Regions from separate parts of the Microbulbifer hydrolyticus genome, predicted to be linked through region 1. Evidence: predicted binding sites of a transcription regulator. Region 1 holds the regulator's gene; the other holds the start of a gene.

The links. Region 1 encodes LexA, which represses DNA repair genes until DNA is damaged. Its sites were predicted from a motif close to ACTGTNTNTANANACAGT; they were not measured.
Region 2: ruvC (crossover junction endodeoxyribonuclease RuvC) is a predicted target of LexA. The motif match lies at 3,143-3,160, and genes of this name have one in related genera.

What each region holds. Positions count from the first base shown of each region.
Region 1 is NZ_CP047491.1:1,934,745-1,941,435, forward strand. It holds gene topA (type I DNA topoisomerase) at 224-2,959, shown strand; gene GTQ55_RS08160 (DUF6586 family protein) at 2,968-3,513, shown strand; gene GTQ55_RS08165 (hypothetical protein) at 3,667-3,921, shown strand; gene lexA (transcriptional repressor LexA) at 4,058-4,666, opposite strand; gene GTQ55_RS08175 (LOG family protein) at 4,884-5,525, shown strand; gene GTQ55_RS08180 (DUF6763 family protein) at 5,582-5,914, opposite strand; gene GTQ55_RS08185 (TetR/AcrR family transcriptional regulator) at 6,188-6,691, shown strand, end outside.
Region 2 is NZ_CP047491.1:1,130,371-1,137,061, forward strand. It holds gene GTQ55_RS04740 (FmdB family zinc ribbon protein) at 33-290, shown strand; gene aspS (aspartate--tRNA ligase) at 368-2,146, shown strand; gene GTQ55_RS04750 (YebC/PmpR family DNA-binding transcriptional regulator) at 2,283-3,026, shown strand; gene ruvC (crossover junction endodeoxyribonuclease RuvC) at 3,173-3,703, shown strand; gene ruvA (Holliday junction branch migration protein RuvA) at 3,789-4,400, shown strand; gene ruvB (Holliday junction branch migration DNA helicase RuvB) at 4,418-5,437, shown strand; gene ybgC (tol-pal system-associated acyl-CoA thioesterase) at 5,565-5,972, shown strand; gene tolQ (protein TolQ) at 5,974-6,666, shown strand.

The DNA.
Region 1 (6,691 bases):
GCTGTGCAAATCCGGCTCGATGTGACGCAGCCGGTTTGTAGCTGAACCAATGGTCAAACTGCCGGTCACAACCGGTTACTGAACGGACAATCTGGTCATCAATTTGTGACGCTTGCTTGACCGCACTGGGGGCCAAGCATATATATTCGCGCAGCGCACAGCTGAATCTGGCCGCTGCCGAACGTGCGAAAGCAGTAAATTTTCTATTAAAAATCAAAAGCTTATGGGTAAATCACTGGTCATCGTCGAGTCGCCGGCGAAGGCAAAAACAATCAACAAGTATCTCGGAAAGGACTTTGTCGTGAAGTCCAGTATCGGTCATATCCGGGATCTTCCCACCGGCGCTTCCAACAAGAAGCCGGTCGATGCCAAAGAGCGTGCCCGTCGCGCGGCGGAAACCCGCAAGCTTTCTCCGGAACAGAAAGAGATCTACAAGCGCAAGAAAAGCCGTGAACAGCTGATCAAGCGCATGGGAATTGACCCGGATCACAACTGGGAAGCCCACTACGAGATCCTGCCCGGCAAGGAAAAGGTGGTGGACGAGCTACGCAAGCTCGCTGCCAACGCCGACCACGTCTACCTCGCAACGGACTTGGACCGCGAAGGGGAAGCCATCGCATGGCACCTGCGGGAAGCCATTGGTGGTGACGAGTCGCGCTATCGTCGTGTGGTGTTCAATGAGATCACCAAGTCGGCGATCCAGGAGGCGTTTAAAGATCCAGGTCCGCTGGATATCGACCGGGTAAATGCTCAGCAGGCGCGCCGGTTCCTTGACCGCATTGTGGGATACATGGTGTCCCCGCTGTTGTGGGAAAAAGTCGCCCGTGGTCTTTCCGCTGGCCGGGTGCAGTCGGTTGCCGTGCGTCTTGTGGTGGAACGCGAGCGGGAAATTCGCGCGTTTATCCCCGAGGAATACTGGACGCTGTTTGCGGATACGCAGACCGCAAAAACCGATGCGCTGCGCCTGGAGGTCAAAAAGCAGTCCGGCGAGGCCTTCCGCCCGACCAACGAAGAGCAGGCGATGTCGGCCCTCAAGGCGTTGCAGGCCAGCGATTTTGAGGTCACTGCCCGGGACGACAAGCCTACGAGCTCAAAGCCCAGTGCGCCTTTTATTACTTCGACACTGCAACAAGCGGCGAGCAATCGCCTTGGTTTCAGCGTAAAGAAAACCATGATGATGGCCCAGCGTCTGTACGAAGCGGGTTACATCACCTACATGCGTACCGACTCCACCAATCTCAGTGCCGAGGCGGTGTCTTCCGTACGCGACTTTATCGTCGAAAATTACGGCGACAAGTACCTGCCGGAAAACCCCAACCGCTACAGCAGTAAAGAGGGCGCGCAAGAAGCGCACGAGGCGATCCGCCCCTCCGACGTGCGGGTGAAGCCGAATATGCTGTCCGGCATGGAGCGGGACGCCGAGCGCCTGTACACCTTGATCTGGCAACAGTTTGTGGCCTGCCAGATGACGCCTGCTCAGTTCACTTCCACCTCGGTAGTGGTTACTGCGGGTGACTTTGAATTGCGTACCCGTGGTCGCGTTATTCGCTTCGATGGTTTCCTGAAAGTCGCGCCCGCCCAGAGCAAGAAAGACGAAGATCTGGTACTGCCTGATATCAAGGTCGGCGAAAAGCTCAACCTGAAGAAACTCGATCCGAAGCAGCACTTTACCAAGCCGCCGGCGCGCTTCAGCGAAGCTGCACTGGTTAAAGAGCTGGAAAAGCGCGGTATCGGTCGCCCGTCCACCTATGCGTCGATTATTTCCACCATTCAGGACCGCGGCTATGTACGGCTGGAAAACCGCCGTTTCTACGCGGAAAAAATGGGCGACATCGTCACCGATCGCCTGAGCGAGAGCTTCACCGACCTGATGGATTATGGTTTTACCGCCAGCCTGGAGGAATCCCTGGATTCCGTTGCCGAAGGCAATCGCGGCTGGAAAGACCTGCTCAACGATTTCTATTCCGACTTCAGCGCGCGCCTCGAAGCCGCGCAGGACAAGGAACACGGCATGCGCCGCAACGCACCGACCGATACCGATATCGAGTGCAGCCAGTGCGGTCGCCATATGCAGATTCGCACCGGTTCTACCGGGGTTTTCCTTGGCTGTTCCGGCTATGCACTGCCGCCCAAAGAGCGTTGCACCAACACCATGAACCTGGTGTCCGGTGAGGAAGCGGTTGACGCGGACAAGGACGAGGATGCGGAAACCCGGCAGCTGCGCGAAAAACGCCGTTGCGGCAAATGCGGTACCGCCATGGACAGCTACCTGGTGGACGAGCATCGCAAATTGCATATTTGCGGTAATAACCCGGATTGCCCCGGGTTTGAGGTGGAGAAGGGCACATTCAAGATCAAGGGTTATGACGGCCCGGTGATCGAGTGCGACAAATGCGGTGCGGACATGCAGTTGAAATCGGGCCGTTTCGGCAAGTATTTCGGTTGCACCAGCGAGACCTGTAAAAATACCCGCAAACTGTTGAAAAGTGGCCAGCCGGCACCGCCGAAAATGGACCCGGTTCCGATGCCCGAGCTTCCGTGCGAGAAGGTGGAAGATACCTACATTCTTCGCGATGGCGCCTCAGGACTGTTCCTCGCAGCGAGCCAGTTCCCGAAAAACCGGGAGACCCGTGCGCCGTTGATCAAGGAACTGTTGCCGCACAAAGACGAGATTGATCCGAAGTACAGCTTCCTGTTCTCGGCGCCTGTGGAAGACAATGAAGGCCGCGACACCGTGGTGCGCTTCAGCCGCAAGACCCAGGAACAGTACGTGCAGTCTGAGGAAGAGGGCAAGGCAACCGGTTGGAAAGCGTTCTATCGCGACGGCAAGTGGCAGGTAGAAGAGCCGGCGAAGAAGAAACCGGCAGTCAAGAAAAAAGCTGCTGCGAAGAAAAAAGCACCGGCGAAAAAGAAGGCCGCCGCGAAAAAGGCGCCCTCTAAAAAAGCGCCCGCCAAGTAGGTAGACCGGTGAGCAATCCATATACCTGCGCAGTGGCGTCGGCGCTGCGAAAAGCCCAGCTGATTCTGCACTCTCTGGCCTCGCCAGAGGGGGCAGGCAGTCAGCAGGCCCTGTACGAGAGCGCCCAGCACGAAGCAGCGCTGCTCCAGCTGTGGCGTGCCTATAAGGCGTTTCTCGCGGAGCAGGGGCAACAGCTGCAGTTGGGGTTTGGTCCGGGCGGCGAGCCGGAAACCGCACACGCGCTGGCGCAGCTGGTCTCCGCCAGAGGCAAATTCAGTGCTGAGGTGAACGAGCTGGTGAGCCTCGCCGAAAACCCGGATAGTTGGTTTCAGTCGATGGCGGCAGCCTGGCAGGCCCTGTGGCAACCGGCCACGGGTACCGCTCAGCAGCCCGCCGCTTCCGCGGTCGACGCGGCGGGGGGGCAAAGCCTCATCCCTCTACAGCAGCTCGATCGGCGCGCGCCAGAACCGCTTGGCCATGAAGCGCTGGAAAAGTGGCTTCGCGCTCTCAATGAGCTGGTGCAGCGTCAGCGTGCGCATGGTGAGGAGTGGTGAAGGTTGGCCGCTTCGGCCGGTGCGAACTCTGGGGCCCTATGGCGTCCATGGTCAGGGGCCGTGTCCGCTGATTAATCACTTCTCCCTGTGTTACACTGCCCCAAATTGTGCGGTGCCTGGCACGCGGTTCCTGGGAAGTTTGTGGAGAAATGAATGTCTTCTGAGACCTACGAAATCATCGAGTTGTCCAATGGTGATGTGGCGTTGCGACGCGCAGGTCACAAGGACGATCCGTTGGTGCGTATCCATTTTTCTGCCGAGAGTCTCGAGTTCCTGCGTGAGCACAAGGTGACCATAGCGCGCGCCATGCTGGAAGCGGGCATTGAGGCGGTACAGGAGATCAACGACCTGGAGCCGGAACCCTTTGAGGAGGAAGAAGTGGATATTACCGAGCACACGATCCACTAAACCCCGGCACCTGCTGAGTCGCAAGCGGCCGGCAGATCTCCATATTGGATGCATAAAAAAACAGGGCCCTGAGCCCTGTTTTTTTATGTCTTAAGCAATCGCAATAGCCATCTGACGATCGACTGCCCGTTTTTGTTTACACCGGGTTCTGGCGGATCACGCCAACCGCGAGGCCCTCGATTGCGAAGCTTCTGTCGCGCATATCCACTTCAATCACGTCAAACTCTTCATTCTCCGGCATCAGCTGTATGGTCGCCTGATTGCCCCGGCGTTTGAAGCGCTTGACCGTCACTTCATCTTCAATGCGTGCCACCACGATCTGCCCGTTGCGGATGTTATCGGTGCGTTGAACCGCGAGCAGGTCGCCATCGAGTATGCCGGCATCTTTCATGCTCATACCGTGAACCCGAAGCAGGTAGTCGGCGGGTGGGTGAAAAAACTCAGCGGGGATCTCACAGTATTCCTCGATGTTTTCTTCCGCCAGTATCGGGTTGCCGGCGGCCACGCGACCGACGATCGGAAGCCCGCTCTGGTAGTCCGGTATCCGGATGCCGCGTGACGCACCGGCGACCATTTCGATCGCACCTTTGCGCGCCAGCGCTTTCAAATGTTCTTCCGCCGCGTTGGGTGAGCGGAAGCCGAGCTGCTTTGCAATTTCCGCTCGGGTGGGCGGGTATCCGGTGTCGTCCAGGTAAGTTTTGATCAACTCGAGTACCTGGGCCTGGCGCGCAGTAAGGTTTGTCATGGGCTCGTTCCTGTTATGTCAGTGTTCCCGTATACCCGTATTCCCTGAGTCTGTGTTTTTATACAGGTGCTGTGATTATATACAGATTTGGCGGGTGCGCAATCTTAAGGGGCACGAGCCGATTACTGCTAGACTTGGGGAGACTTGTGGAATTTTATGTCTGCGGCGAAAGAGTGGCGGTCAGAACAAGCCGCGAATAGCGATAAGGAGAAGGCATATGCTGGATGCAAAAATGCCGGAAGCGTGGCGCGTGCTGCGTATTCAATCTGAGCTCGTAGATGGAATAGAGCGCCTGATTACCCTGAAGGGTGCGGTTACCGTTTTCGGAAGTGCGAGATTTCCCGAAGAAGCTGCTGAGTACCAGCAAGCGGTGCGCCTCGGCGAGCTCTTGGCGAGCGAGGGTGTGCCAGTCATGACCGGCGGCGGGCCGGGAATTATGGAAGCGAGCAATCGCGGTGCGTTTACCCAGTGTGGCGCATCGATCGGGCTGAATATAGAGCTGCCGTTCGAGCAAGTGCCCAACGCCTACCTGGATATCAATCTGAACTTCCGTTACTTTTTTGTACGCAAATTCATGTTCGTCAAACACGCCGTCGGGTTCATTGCCATGCCCGGCGGATACGGCACCATGGACGAACTGTTTGAAGCCTTGACTCTGGTACAGACCCAGAAAGTACGACACTTTCCGATTGTACTGGTGGGCAAGCGTTACTGGGCGGGGCTGGTAGACTGGATGGTAAACACCGTGCTTGAGCGAGGCTGTATCGATGCGGGCGATCTCGACCTGTTCACCCTGGTGGATACCGTAGAAGAGGCGGCGGAGATCATTATCGAACACATTCGAAATGGCGACGCCTGATCCGGTATCCGCTAGATTGCCGCTCACGTTCGGTATGAGCGTTTCATTGGTTCCCGTTAAAAACCTTCGTCGGTGCCGGGAAAAGACTCTCCTTCAAGCCTGTCGATCGCGCTTTGCGCCGGGGACAAAATGGGGCTCCGATAACCCCCATCTTCAGCGTCCTGCATTTCTTCTGCCAGTGTGCCGTAACCGGCGTTCGCATCTTCCGGTTCCGCGGCGCCAATGACCGGCATCCGCGGCCAGCTCTGGAAGTCGATCTCACCCAGTGTCCCGTCGAGATACTGAATCTCGATGGTGCGGCCGGGGTGGTCTACTGCGACCACCTCAAACAGGTCTCCGCTGTCAAAGTTTTCAAACCAGCTGCCAATCTCAGGAGCAATTCTTGCCATGATGCAGCCCTCCCGGGTTAATGAATTATGGCGCGCGTACGAGCCCTTGTTTTCAATCTAGTGTGCGATGCGGTGGCTTGGTAACTGACAGGTCGCGAAAGTCGCGCGGATTCGCTTTTGGTGTTGTTGCTGTGAAGGTGATCGGATTGTCAGAAGGCGTCTTGCGCGCGAAGCGAGGGGAATGTTCCAGCTATTGCGAGAGGGGGCGACTATGCTAGTCTCAGCACTTAAACAAACGTTTTAATTGTTGGTTTGAATTACTGTGAGCAGGGTATGAGTCAGCTGGATACCGTCAACCGTATACTGGATGCCGCCGAGGTGCTTTTTGCCGAGCGGGGGTTTACCGAGACTTCTCTGCGAACCATTACCAGTACAGCAGGCGTCAACCTGGCGGCAGTGAACTACCATTTCGGTTCGAAAAAGGAGCTGATACAGGCAGTATTCGAGCGCTTTCTAACGCCTTTTACGGAGAGTCTGGATCAGGAGCTGAGTCGTCGCCAGGCCCAGCTCGCAGAGTCTCCCGGGGAGCAATTGCAGGTGGATGACCTGTTGCAGAGCCTGTATCGCGTAGCGCTGGCCGGCCTGGCAAAAGAAGGCCGGGACCCAAAGCGTTTCATGGGGCTGTTGGGACTGGCTTATACCCAGTCACAAGGCCACTTGCGACGGTTTATTGTCTCTCGCTACGGTGCCAGTTACCGGCGCTTTGCCGGTGAGCTCGCCAATGCGCTGCCCCAGGTGGATCCTGTCACTTTCTATTGGCGCCTGTATTTCATGCTG
Region 2 (6,691 bases), 800 kb from region 1:
CCTTTATATTCAGTGAGATCCGGGTACTAGCGATGCCTATCTATGAATACCAGTGCAAGGCCTGTGGCCACCAGTTGGAAGCCCTGCAGCGTATGAGCGATGCTCCGCTGACAGACTGCCCCGCCTGCAACAAAGCGGAACTGAGCAAACAGATCAGCGCCGTCGGCTTCCGCCTCAAGGGCGGCGGCTGGTACGAAACCGACTTCAAGACCGGCAACAAGAAGAACCTTGCCGGTGATAACGCCAAGCCCGCCGGTAGCGGTGGTGGCACAGAATCCAAAGCCAGCTGAGAAATCTGGGCAGGTTGCAACAGGCTGCATTCAGAACAGCAAGCAGAATTGAAACTCTACTAAGGGAATAAGACTCCATGCGCACCGACTACTGTGGCGCCCTGCGATCCGCCGATATTGACCGCGAAGTAACCCTGTGTGGCTGGGTAGACCGCCGCCGCGATCACGGTGGAGTCATCTTCATCGACCTGCGCGACCGCGACGGTATCGCGCAGGTGGTATTCGACCCGGACGCCGCAGAGCATTTCGAACTGGCCGACCGCGTGCGCAGCGAGTACGTCCTGAAAGTCACCGGCCGCGTGCGCGCCCGCGCCCCGGAAGCGGTGAACCCGAACATGGACACCGGTGAGATCGAGGTCTACGGCCTGCAACTGGAGATTCTCAATAGCGCCGAGACTCCGCCGTTCCAGCTCGATGAGCACACTGCCGTGGGCGAAGACGTGCGTCTGAAGTACCGCTACCTGGACCTGCGCCGCAATGAAATGCAGCGCAACCTGCGCTTCCGCTCGCAGATTACCAATGCCATTCGCAACTACCTGGACGGCGAAGGCTTCCTGGACATCGAGACCCCGATCCTGACCCGTGCCACCCCCGAAGGTGCCCGTGATTACCTGGTGCCGAGCCGTACCCATGGTGGCAAATTCTTTGCGTTGCCGCAGTCACCGCAGCTGTTCAAGCAGTTGCTGATGGTGTCCGGTTTCGACCGTTACTACCAGATCGCCAAGTGTTTTCGCGATGAAGACCTGCGCGCAGACCGCCAGCCCGAGTTCACCCAGATCGATATCGAGACCGCTTTCCTCGATGAAAACGCCATCATGTCCATCACTGAAGGCATGATTCGCAAGCTGTTCAAAGAGCTGAAAGGTGTGGAGCTGGGTGAATTCCCGCGCATGCCGTTCAGTGAAGCAATGGAGAAATTCGGTTCCGACAAGCCGGACCTGCGTATTCCGCTGGAGCTCGTCGACATCAAGGACCTGATGACCGAAGTGGATTTCAAGGTGTTTTCCGGCCCGGCCAATGACCCGAAAGGCCGCGTTACCGCGCTGAAAGTACCCGGCGGCAACGACAAGCTGACCCGCAAGCAGATCGACGATTACACCAAATACGTCTCCATCTACGGCGCCAGGGGCCTGGCTTACATCAAGGTCAACGACAAGTCCGACCTGGACAATGGCCTGCAGTCGCCCATCGTCAAGTTCCTGCCGAACGATGTGCGCGCTGCCATCCTCGACCGGGTACAGGCGGAGAACGGCGACCTGATTTTCTTTGGCTCCGACAAGGCGAAAGTGGTATCCGAAGCGCTGGGCGCACTGCGCTGCAAGCTGGGTGAGGACTTGAACCTGTACGTTGCCGAGTGGGCGCCGCTGTGGGTGGTGGACTTCCCGATGTTCGAAGAGAACGACGACGGTAGCATCACCGCGCTGCATCATCCGTTCACGGCGCCGTCCTGCTCGGTGGAAGAGCTGGAAAAGAGCCCGCTGGATGCCCTGTCCCGCGCCTACGATATGGTGCTTAACGGCACCGAGCTAGGCGGCGGCTCTATCCGTATCCACAATCAGGACATGCAGCAGGTCGTATTCCGCGCATTGGGTATCAGCGCCGAAGAGCAGCGTGAGAAGTTCGGCTTCCTGCTGGATGCCCTCAAGTACGGTGCGCCGCCCCACGGTGGCCTGGCCTTCGGCCTCGACCGCCTGGTAATGCTGATGACCGACAGCGATTCCATCCGCGACGTCATCGCTTTTCCGAAGACCCAGAGCGCGGCCTGTGTCATGACCGACGCACCGGGTGCGGTTGACGCAAAGCAGTTGCGCGAGCTGAGCATCCGCCTGCGCGCGAAAGAAGAGCAGGTGGGCTAACGTTTTCCCGGGGTATTCTGCCAGTGGCGGAACCCCGGAAAGCAGCATCCAGGCCCCGGCCGGCGCCGGGGGTAGTGAGCAGTACAATTGAGCAGCACAATAGAGCCACAAACGGAGAATACCGGAGAGAGATTAGATGGCGGGACATAGTAAATGGGCCAACATCAAACACCGCAAAGCGGCGCAGGACGCCAAGCGGGGTAAGGTTTTCACCAAGATCATTCGCGAGCTGACGGTTGCCGCCAAGGCCGGGGCCAACCCGGAAGACAACCCCACCCTGCGGGCCACTATCGACAAGGCCCTGGGTGCGAACATGAAGCGCGACACCATCGACAAGGCGGTCGCCCGAGGTGCCGGCAACGCTGACGGAGACAACTATGAGGCGGTAACCTACGAGGGTTACGGCGTTGGTGGTGTGGCGGTGCTGGTGGAGTGCCTGACGGACAATCGCAACCGCACTGTGGCTGAAGTGCGCCACGCGTTTACCAAGCGCGGCGGCAACCTGGGTACCGACGGCTCTGTGGCCTACCTGTTCTCCCGCAAGGGGCAGATGTACTACGAGCCCGGAGTGGATGAAGACGCGCTGATGGAAGCCGCGCTGGAGTCCGGTGCCGAGGATATCGAGACCAACGACGACGGCAGCATCGAAGTCACCACCGAGTTTACCGATTACATGTCGGTCAAGGACGCGCTGACCGAGGCTGGTTTCAAGCCGGACAACGCCGAGATTGCCATGATCCCGTCCACCACGATTCCGCTGGATAAGGATGGTGCAGAAAAGGTGCTGGCACTGGTGGATATGCTGGAAGACCTCGACGACGTACAGAACGTATACACCAACGCGGACATTGCCGAAGAGCTGATGGCCGAGTTGGGCTGACAGCCCCTGATGCTTCCCCCATGCCCCGCTTGCCGGGGCATTTTTGTATCTGGTGATCGCAGACCCTTCACCCGGCCTTGACGGCCCGCCGCGGCCTTGGGACACTTCCCGCAACAATTGTATAAATGTACAGGGGGCTGCCTGCCGTGACCCGAATTCTGGGAATAGATCCCGGCTCGCGCAAGACCGGTTACGGCCTGATCGATATCGAGCGCTCCCACGCCCGTTATGTGGCCAGCGGCGTGATCAGGCTCCCCGATGGCCCCTTGCCGGAGCGCCTGAAACTGATCTTTGACGCCGTGAGCCAGATCGCCCAGCAGTACCAGCCGCAGCAGATGGCCATCGAGAACGTGTTTATGGCCAAGAGCGCCGGTTCCGCTCTGAAGCTCGGTCAGGCGCGGGGGGCGGCGATTGTCGCGGCCACCCATGCGGATCTGCCGGTGTCGGAATACGAAGCGCGCAAGGTCAAACAGGCGGTGGTTGGTAATGGCGCGGCCGACAAATTGCAGGTACAGCATATGGTCAAAACCCTGCTGAAACTGCCGGCTTCTCCGCAGGAGGATGCCGCCGATGCCCTGGCGGTGGCTCTGTGCCATATGCATACGATGCAGACACTGATCCAGTCTTCCGGGGGTGCCCGGGCGCGTTTCCGCCGTGGGCGATTGAGTATTGGGTAGCCGGGGTCCGCGCCGCCGCCAAATTTGAAAAGAACATATCACAGGGCTTCAAAAACGAAGCCCTGAAAGTGAATCAGGAATAACAATGATCGGAAGACTCACCGGCACCCTCGCCGCAATTCAGCCTCCTCAATTGCTGGTGGATGTCCATGGTGTGGGCTACGAGGTGCTGGCCCCCATGACCACTATCTTTGAGTTGCCCCAGCTCGGCGGCAGCGTTCAGCTCCACACACATCTGGCGGTGTCTGAAACCTCGCAGCAGTTGTTTGGTTTTATCCGTGATTCCGATCGGCAGCTGTTCCGGACCCTGATCAAGGTCAATGGCGTTGGCCCCAAAATGGCGCTGGCCATTCTCTCCGGCCTTGACGGTGCCGCACTGGCCCGCTGTGTGGCCGATGACAATGTCGGCGTGCTGGTGAAGGTGCCAGGCGTCGGCAAGAAAACTGCCGAGCGACTGATCATTGAATTGCGTGGCAAGCTAACCCCGCAGACAGGTGATCTCGGCGATATCCCGCTGATGGCCGCCAACGCCGAGCCCAAATTTGATCATGCCGGAGAGGCGGAAAGCGCGCTTGCCGCGCTGGGCTACAAGCCTACCGACGCCTCCAAAATGGTCGCGCGTGCGGCCAAAGAGCAACCGGAGGCCGACAGCGCCACCCTGATCCGCCTTGCCCTGAAAAGCATGGCGCCAGCCTGACTTGACCGAGATACACCGTGATTGAAGCTGACCGCCTGATTGCCCCAGAACCCATCGGCCCCACCGGGCAGGAAGAGCAGTACGACCGCGCCGTGCGCCCCAAAACCCTGTCCGACTATGTCGGCCAGCCGGTGGTGCGCGAGCAGATGGAAATTTTCATCCAGGCCGCCAAGCTGCGCAAAGAGGCGCTGGACCATACTCTCGTGTTCGGCCCGCCCGGCCTCGGCAAAACCACCCTCGCCAACATTATCGCGGCAGAAATGGGGGTGGCGATCAAGACGACTTCGGGCCCGGTGCTGGAGAAAGCCGGCGATCTCGCCGCCATCATGACCAATCTCGAGCCCGGTGATGTGCTGTTTATCGACGAGATCCACCGTCTGAGCCCCCATGTGGAAGAGGTGCTGTACCCGGCGATGGAGGACTACCAGCTCGACATCATGATCGGTGAGGGGCCGGCGGCCCGTTCCATCAAGCTCGACCTGCCACCGTTCACGCTGGTTGGTGCCACCACCAGGGCGGGCCTGCTCACCTCGCCACTGCGAGACCGTTTCGGCATTGTGCAGCGCCTGGAGTTCTACAATGTTGCCGATCTCACCAGTATTGTCGCCCGCTCCGCGGGATTGATGGGTGTGGCGATGGACGAGGGTGGCGCCCATGAAGTGGCGCGCCGCGCCCGCGGCACCCCGCGTATTGCCAACCGCCTGTTGCGCCGGGTGCGTGATTTTGCGGAAGTGAAGGGCAACGGCCATGTGTGTGCGGAAACCGCCGACGCCGCACTGAACATGCTGAATGTGGATGCCAGCGGGTTTGACCAGCTCGACCGCCGTGTGCTGCTGACCATGATCGAGAAGTTTGATGGTGGCCCGGTGGGTGTCGACAGCCTTGCGGCGGCCGTTAGCGAGGAGCGCGACACCATTGAGGATGTGCTGGAACCCTACCTGATCCAGCAGGGCTACCTGGCGCGTACCCCGCGCGGTCGGGTGGTGACCGCGCTGGCCTATGAACACTTCGGTATTCCCAAGCCCGACCGCACCTGACGAAGCGTTCGCGATCCTGTAGCATGTTTCGTCATCGCCGGTCAGTGGCCTTGAGGTCGCGCCGGCGGACCCCAAACCGCTATTTACTACAAAAACGCGTTCGCGGTCGGCAATTTAAGGACGGTGTGTGTCAGAACCTTTCTCTATTCCCATTCGCGTCTATATCGAGGATACGGACGCTGGCGGAATCGTCTATTACGTCAATTATTTAAAGTATATGGAGCGGGCGCGCACAGAATTGGTCCGCGCGCTCGGCTATGATAAGCCCGCCATGCCGCAGCAGGGGCTATTGCTGGTGGTGCATTCAGCGGAGGTTCAGTACCGCCGGTCTGCAATACTGGACGATCAGTTGCGTGCTTCTGCCAGTATTGGCAAGCTCGGCCGTGCTGCGATCACTTTCGAGCAGAAAATCTGGCGCGGCGATGAAATTATTTGTGAGGGCGTGGTCAAAGTGGCCTGCGTGGATGACGCCAGCCGCAAACCCTGCGCGTTACCTGAAACCATCTATCAAGCATTGAAGGCAGCGAGTCAATAACATGAATGCCGGTGAACAACTTTCTCTGTGGGGCCTGGTTTCCAGCGCCAGTCTGTTGGTGCAGTTGGTGATGCTGATGCTCCTGCTGGCCTCGGTGATTTCCTGGGTAATGATCATCCAGCGCGGTACTTACCTGTCGCGGGCGCGCAAGTCGCTGATCAATTTCGAGCGCCGGTTCTGGTCCGGGTCCGACCTCAACCAGCTTTTCCGGGATGGCAATGCGGCCGCCGAGAAGGGCAAGATCGATGGTGTGGAGTCCTTGTTCCGTGCCGGCTTTACTGAATTTACCCGCCTGCGCCAGCAGGGCAAGAGCAGCCCGGCGGCGGTAATGGAGGGGACCGAGCGCGCCATGCGCGTGGCCATGTCCCGGGAGCAGGAGAAGGTGGAGATGAACCTGCCGTTCCTGGCCACCGTGGGTTCCGTCAGCCCCTATATCGGCCTGTTTGGTACCGTTTGGGGCATCATGAATTCATTCCGCGGCCTTGCCACCATGCACCAGGCCACCATCGCCACGGTTGCGCCAGGTATCTCCGAGGCCCTGGTGGCCACCGCCATGGGGCTGTTTGCCGCGATTCCCGCGGTGATGGCGTACAACCGCTATTCCGCCAAGGCCGAGTGGCTGCTTTCCAGCTATGAGACCTTCGCCGAGGAGTTTTCCTCCATTCTTCATCGCAAAGTGCACGCCGCCAGCTAAGGCGCCGAGAGCGAAACCATGCCAA